One region of the Sinorhizobium chiapasense genome, then DNA from elsewhere that is predicted to be linked to it. Evidence: riboswitches for the same ligand, from Rfam matches in the RefSeq annotation. Region 1 holds a riboswitch; the other holds the start of a gene.

What was found. Region 1 has a riboswitch for cobalamin ahead of RB548_RS09515 (DUF1636 family protein). Riboswitches for the same ligand answer to the same signal wherever they lie in the genome.
Region 2: it holds a riboswitch for cobalamin, as region 1 does, so the genes downstream of both, RB548_RS03040 (aromatic ring-hydroxylating oxygenase subunit alpha) here and RB548_RS09515 (DUF1636 family protein) in region 1, are expected to answer to the same signal.

What each region holds. Positions count from the first base shown of each region.
Region 1 covers NZ_CP133148.1:1,986,369-1,990,107, reverse strand. Annotated here, with positions in the region: gene RB548_RS09525 (polysaccharide deacetylase family protein) at 1-251, opposite strand, end outside; gene RB548_RS09520 (LysR family transcriptional regulator) at 400-1,281, shown strand; cobalamin riboswitch at 1,453-1,665, shown strand; gene RB548_RS09515 (DUF1636 family protein) at 1,774-2,184, shown strand; gene RB548_RS09510 (ABC transporter ATP-binding protein) at 2,204-3,064, shown strand; gene RB548_RS09505 (ABC transporter substrate-binding protein) at 3,061-3,739, shown strand, end outside.
Region 2 covers NZ_CP133148.1:657,556-661,294, forward strand. Annotated here, with positions in the region: gene RB548_RS03030 (L-threonylcarbamoyladenylate synthase) at 1-375, opposite strand, end outside; gene RB548_RS03035 (DUF6656 family protein) at 487-1,086, opposite strand; cobalamin riboswitch at 1,399-1,599, shown strand; gene RB548_RS03040 (aromatic ring-hydroxylating oxygenase subunit alpha) at 1,707-2,951, shown strand; gene RB548_RS03045 (hybrid-cluster NAD(P)-dependent oxidoreductase) at 2,954-3,739, shown strand, end outside.

The DNA.
Region 1 (3,739 bases):
ACCTCCATCAGCCGCCAGATGCCGACGCGGGCGCCGAAATCGCGCCACGAATAGTTCAGCACGTCGGGCACGAAGCCGGCGGTCAGCTGCGTGATGGAACTCGAGGGCCGGTCGAACAGGAAGTGCTCGACATTGGGCACGACCCAGACCGCAACCCTTGCGCCGCCCGGCCAGCTTAGCGGTGGACGATCGATGATGGCGGAATAATCGAAACGGTCGTGGTGCTGTGGTGCCGCTGAAACCGGGGACATGGCTTTCTCCTTCAGTGAAATCATGGGCGGTCGGATCAGTGAAGAGGCGATCTGCCGCGTTCGTTGAGGGTAGGCCACTCGATGTCGCGGAAAAATGCGCTATAATTCCGAGGACATCGGACCAAATGTCCGGAATTGAGTTTGGCAGATGGACAGTCTCGGATCGCTCAACGCTTTCGTCCAGGCAGCGGACAACCGCAGCTTCACGCTCGCCGGGCGGCACCTGGGCGTATCGTCGTCGGCAATTGGTAAGGCGGTGGCGCGGCTGGAGGAACGGCTCGGCGTGCGGCTTTTCCATCGCTCGACCCGCTCGATCACGCTGACAGCGGAGGGGGCGCTTTTTCTCGAACGCTGCCGGCGCATCTTTTTGGAGGTCGAAGCGGCGGAGCACGAAATCGCTGAGACGCAGGGCGCGCCGCGCGGCAAGCTGCGCGTCAGCATGCCGCTCATCGGCATGCTGACGATGCCGGCGCTCTCGGCCTTCATGCGTGCCTATCCCGAGATCGAGCTCGACCTCGACTTCAGCGACCGCATCGTCGACGTCATCGGCGAAGGCTTCGACGCCGTGGTACGCGCCGGCGAGGTCAGCGACTCGCGGCTGATGATCCGCTCGCTCGGCACCTTCCGCCTCATGCTCGTCGGCTCGCCCGACTATTTTGCAGTGAGAGGCGTGCCGCGAACTCCGGAAGACTTGAAATCCCACGCCTGCCTGCAGCACCGCTACGCGACCAGTGGCAAGTTCGAGCGCTGGCCGCTCAGGGGCGTGGAGAGGGACATCGAGTTGCCGACGACGGCGGTCGTCAACACCATCGAGCCGCTAATCTACATGGCCGAGCAGGGGCTCGGCATCGCCTGCCTGCCGGATGTCGGCATCCGCCGCCAGCTCCGCGAAGGCACGCTCGTCAGCGTGCTCGACGACCACGTCGAACATTCCGGCCCGTTCCGGATCCTCTGGCCCTCCAGCCGCTACCTGTCGCCGAAACTCCGGGTCTTCGTGGATTTCATAGCGGAGAACCTGTTTTCGGCCTGAGGTGTTCGCTCCTTGCTGCCTTCGCATTGGCGGGAGCCAGCTCGCGACGACGTTTCTGTCTTGCGTAATGTAATGTTATTTCGTAACAGAACGCACCGCTCAACGAGACACCCACCCGTGTTGATATCTCCTTTCTCCCTTCATCCGCTGGTTGCCTCGCGCCGCGATTCATGTCACCAAGGGCGCGATGGTGCTGCTTTCGTGATCCGGAAGCGGCTGAAAAGGGAACACGGTGAGGACGACCCAGGAGGGGCCGAAACCGTGGCTGCCCCCGCAACTGTGAGCGGAAAGCGCATTCACACCATGTCACTGGCAAAAGGCCGGGAAGACGTGAATGCGCGGCGACCCGCGAGCCAGGAGACCTGCCATCGAACCGATCAACCACAACGGACGGGGTGTTCCGATGGAAAAGAACTGGCTTCTGCTCGGCGGGCAACCGTCTCCTTGCATCTTCGCCATTTTCTCTCCGGCCCAGCCCGGCGGAGACAAGCCATGGCGAAATCAGACTTCCGACAGCACAAGATAACGCTCTGCACCGATTGCCGCTTCACCGGAGGCCCATGCCGGCCCGGCGCCGAGCTGCTCGCGCAGTTGAACCGCAGCGTTTCAGCGCTCGGCGGGCCGCTCGACCGGGATTTCTCGATCGCCGGCACGGTCGCGATGACCGCCTGCACGCGGCCCTGCACGATAGCCTTCCAAGCGACCGGCAAGGCGACCTATCTCTTCGGCGACATCTCGCCGGAGGAAGACATCGACGATCTTGTCAGCTTCGCCGCCGCCTGCGCCGGGGGCGAGGTGTTTGACGCTTTCCCTGCTGCGGCGTTCAGCGCCAACGGCAAGGGCCTTGCGCGCGTTCCGGCGGCGCTCCTCGTTTCCGAGGACACCGCGGGGCTGCTGCAGTGAGCGCGGGGAGGGCATTTTCATGAGCGACAAATTCAGTAGCTTGCAGCGGGGCGCGGGCGCCAGCCTGCGCGTCGAAGGACTGGTGTGGGGGCCGCGCGTCGGCCTCCGGCTCGTCCGCGATATCGGTTTTTCCATCGCGCCGGGCAGCCGGCTCGCGATCATCGGCCCGAACGGTGCCGGCAAGACCTCGCTGTTGCGCTGCCTCTATCGGGCGGTCGAGCCGATCGCCGGCCGTATCGAGATCGACGGCGTGAACCTCTGGGCGATGAGTGCGCGCGAGGCGGCAAGGACGATTGCGGTCGTCCTGCAGGAAATGCCGGGCGATTTTCCCTTCAGCGTCCGCGACGTGGTGATGATGGGGCGGATCCCGCGTCGCGAGGGGATCAGCGGCTGGAGCGATCGCGACCGCGAGCGGGTGGCGCATGCGCTCGAGCATCTCGACCTTGCCCATCTGGCGCGCCGCCAGTTCGCCACGCTTTCGGGCGGCGAGAAGCAGCGGGTGCTGATTGCCCGGGCGCTTGCCCAGGAACCGAAGATCATCATCCTCGACGAGCCAACCAACCACCTCGACATCCGCCACCAGCTCGAAATCCTCGATCTCCTGCAGACGCTGAAGCTGACGATCGTCACGACGCTGCACGACATCAATCTCGCGGCCGAGTTCGCGACCGAAGTCGCGATCCTGACCGAGGGGCGGCTTGCCGCCTTCGGCCCGCCGGAGACGGTGCTGAAGCCTTCGGCGCTCTCGGCCGCCTTCGGCGTCCATGCCACCGCGCATGGCGATGCTGCGGGCCAGGTTTCCCGCTTTTCCTTCACGCTCTCGCGGTCCGACGCAATGCCCGTCGCGCGACCGTCCCGTTCCACAGGAGTAATCCAATGAACAGACTTCTTCTTGCCGCCGGCGCGCTCGTCCTTGCCGCCGTGCCGGCGCTCGCCCATCCCGTCACCGTCAAGAGCTGCAACCGCGAGGTCACCTTCGATGCCGCGCCTAAGCGGGCGATTTCCAACGACGTCAATCTCACCGAGATGATGCTGGCCTTGAAGCTGCAGGATCGCATGGTCGGCTACACCGGCGTTTCCGGCTGGAAGACGCTGGACGAGCGGCTGCGCGAGGGCGTCAAGCAACTGCCCGAACTCGCGGAAAAATATCCGACGAAGGAAGTGCTGCTGAATGCCGATGCGGATTTCTACTTCGCCGGCTGGAACTACGGCATGAAGGTCGGCGGCGAGGTGACTCCGGAAACGCTGATGCCCCTCGGCATCAAGGTCTATGAGCTGACCGAGAGCTGCATCCACATCATGGCGAAGGGCAAACCGACGATGGAAGACATGTTCGTCGACCTCCTGAACCTCGGCCGCATCTTCGGGGTCGAGGAGAGGGCCGAGGCGCTGGTTCAGGGCTATCGCAATGAGCTCGCCGAGATCACTGCCAGGATCAAGGGAGCCGAGCGGCGGCCAGTGCGCGTCTTCGTCTACGACTCCGGCGAGGAAAAGCCCTTCACCTCCGGGCGCTACGGCATTCCGACCGCGATGATCGAAGCGGCGGGCGGCGTCA
Region 2 (3,739 bases), 1.3 Mb from region 1:
GCCATCAGGCATGCGGATGCCGAGCGTATCGAGCCCGGCGGAGGCGAGCGTATGCACGGTGCTCTCCGGGCGCTGCGGCAGGATAAGGGTTAGAGGGCCTGGCCAGAAAGCCTCCGCAAGGCGGCGCGATAGTGGATCGAACGTCACGTGCGCCTCCGCCATCGCCATATCCGAGACATGGCAGATCAGCGGGTTGAAGCGGGGTCGGCCTTTCATCTCGTAAATGCGGCTGATCGCGTCGGGATTTGTCGCGTCCGCCGCAAGGCCGTAGACCGTCTCCGTCGGGATCGCGACCGGCTCGCCCTCGGAAAGAACGGCGCAGGCTTTCTCGATCGCCCGGTCCGGCTCTGTGCGTGTATCGATGATTTCGGCCATGGCGGTTCCGTTTGCCTTTCCGTCGCTTCCTTAACGGACGCACCGGAAAAACAGAACGATTTTCTTCGTCAAAGCATGTCGCCCATAAAGACGATGCGGACGGCTATCGGGTCAAAGGCTGCGAATGATCTTGCGCAGTGCGTCGTCGCGCGCGCCGAGCATCAGGACGTTCTTCAGTGCTACCTTCGGGTCCTGCGTCCGGAAGATCAGGCCGTTGCCCCGCACATTGCGGTTGATGACCATCTGCCCTTCGTGTTCGCTGGGCTCGATGGCCACGGCGAAGTACATGCGCGAATAGCCCTTCTGTATTCGATCGAAGAAATGCGTCTCGTCACCGAGATCGGAGAAGAAGTTCGCGAAATAGAAGGCCCAGGTGATGTCATGCGAACGCTCAAGGTGCGTTTTTGCGGCAGTCACATGGCAGTAGCCAAGATGCGGACTGTTCGGGAGGGTGCGGTGAAAGATCATCCTCGGGAAGTGGATCGAAGAATGAAACGCGTTGATCCGCTTATGGGTCGTTTCGCCGGCCGCCGAAAGTTTCCGCCCCGTTTGCTCCGCGACCTCCTCATGCGTGAGGTAGCGCCGCTGCTCGGCTGTCCAGTGCCGCCGGCGGTCGATCCGTCCGGTCCGGAGGAATTCCGCGTGGGGCGTGGCCTTTGACGCGGGGACCGCGGCTCTCGTGGCGGTGTCATAGTATCTGAGTCTTGCCATCGGCGACGGCGCCATCCTTGTCCGCGAAATGAATTGATCTGTCCTCGGAATGCTAGCCCTTCGGGGTTAACAGATGATTTTTTATTACATTTATCGATGGCAGAATTCCTGAGGCGTGTCGCAAAATGACCAATCGGTTTCGTGCCGGGAATGACGCTGCCGAAAAAATCGCCAGTTGCTCAGATTTTCTCCTATCACATTGTTTATAATAAATAATATCAATCGTCGCGTCTGGCTTTGACAAGCGAATATCGTGTCGTCTTTCTAGGAGCGGATGTCGCCAATCAGCAAATGCAAAGGCGCCGTGCGCGCTTAGATATGGACACTCAAGGTGCCGCTCGAGGGAGGGCGGAGAATTGGGAAGCCGGTCAGATTCCGGCGCTGCCCCCGCAACGGTGGTGGAGCGAAAGCCACGGCAAAAGGCCACTGGACGGTGTGTCCGGGAAGGCGCCGGGCGGGTCCCTCTCGGGGCCGCTCCAGAGCCCGGAAACCAGCCTTGGGACGAAAATCGACCGTAACTGGTTGCGGCGGGCAGCCGGATCGGAGCCTTTGACGCGCCGGCATCATTGTCGGCGTTGGTTCCTGTCCTGCCTCTCCGAACTGCTGAACGAGGACAGGACATGGACATTCAGAACGACATGCTGCGCCGGCTCACGAACCGCCGCGAGGGCTATAGCCTCGACCGCGCCTTCTACATCAACCCGGATTATTACCGGCAAGACCTCGAGCACATCTGGTACAAGGACTGGCTCTTTATCGGTCACGACTGCGAAATTCCACGGGCAGGCAACTATTTCACTGTTCAGGTCGGCGACTATCCGATCGTCGTCGTCCGCGACCGGCAGGGAGCGATCCGCGCGCTTCACAATTCCTGCCGCCATCGCGGCTCGCGCGTCTGCACGCAGCACAAGGGCTCCTCGGCCAAGCTTGTCTGTCCCTACCACCAGTGGACCTACGAACTGGACGGCAAGCTGCTGTTCGCGCGTCAGATGCCGGAAGGCTTCGATCCGGCTGAGCACAGCCTGAAGCCGGTGCATTGCGAAACGGTCGGCGGCTATATCTTCATCAGCCTCGCCGAGAAGCCGATGGACTTCCAGGCGTTCCGTGAGACGGTCGCGGCCTATCTTGCGCCGCATCGTCTTGGCGAAACTAAGGTCGCCTTTGAGAGCACGATCGTCGAGAAGGGCAACTGGAAGCTCGTCTGGGAAAACAACCGCGAGTGCTACCATTGCGCCGCCAACCACCCGGAGCTTTGCCGCACCTATCCGGAGGCCCCGACGGTAACCGGCGTGCAGGGCTCGATGGACGATCCGGAGATTTCCGAGCATTGGGCGAGATGCGAGGCGGCCGGGTTGCCGAGCGCCTTCAAGATCGCTCCGACCGGCCAGTTCCGCATGACGAGAATGCCGCTCATCAACGACGCGGAGAGCTACACCATGTCCGGCGTCAAGGCCGTCCGCAAGCAGCTTTCGGCCGGGGTGAACGAGAGCCGCATCGGCACACTGCTGCTCTTCCACTATCCGACGACCTGGAACCATATACTCGGCGATCACGCCATTACCTTCCGTGTGCTGCCGCTCGGGCCGGAGCTGACGCAGGTCACGACCAAATGGCTGGTCAACAAGGATGCGGTCGAAGGCGTCGACTACACGCTCGAGGATCTTACCCACGTCTGGACGGAGACCAACGACCAGGATCGCCAGATCGTCGAAGAAAACGCCTTCGGCATCCGCTCGCCAGCCTATGAGCCGGGTCCCTATTCGGCCGAGCACGAAGGTGGCGTGATGCAGTTCGTCGAGTGGTACTGCAATTTCATGCAGAACCGCCTCCAAGGCGACGCCGCTCCTCTCTCGCGGGTGGCCTGACCATGGAAATGGGTTCCTCTTTTCGCCATTTCGACGAGTTGCATCCGTGGATCGACCGGCAGCATCTGCTCGAATGCATATCGGCCGTGGTCGAGACTGCGGACGTGATGACCTTCACCTTCCGTTCGGACAAGCCGGCTTGGTTCCGTTATCTGCCGGGGCAGTTCGTGACGCTCGAGCTGCCCGTCGGCGAGGAACCGGTGATGCGCACCTACACGCTGTCATCTTCGCCATCACGCCCGCTCTCGGTCGCCGTCACAGTCAAGGCGCAACCGGACAGCATTGGCACGCGCTGGATGTTCGACAAACTGAAGCCGGGCATGAAGCTGAAGGCGCTCGGGCCGCTCGGGGATTTCAGCTTCGTTCGCCATCCCGGTGAGAAATACCTGTTTATCTCGGCCGGCTCCGGTGTCACGCCGATGATGTCGATGACGCGGTGGATAGCGGACTGCGCACCCGACACGGACGTCACCTTCATTTCCTGCGCGCGCAGGCCGGAGGACCTCCTGTTCCGCTCCGAACTGGAGGTTCTCGCCCGCCAGATGCGGCGGCTCAATCTCGGCTTTCTGGTCGAAGGTCACGAGGCGCGCCACGGCTGGCATGGGCTGCGCGGTCGCATTGACGCGACGAAATTGCCGCTGCTCGCGCCGGACTTCCTGGAGCGGACGGTCTTTTGCTGCGGGCCTGAACCCTTCATGCGCGGCATCAGGGAGATGCTGAAAGGCGCCGGCTTCGATATGGCGCGCTATCACGAGGAGAGCTTCCAGCCGGCAGCCGCGCCGGCGGCC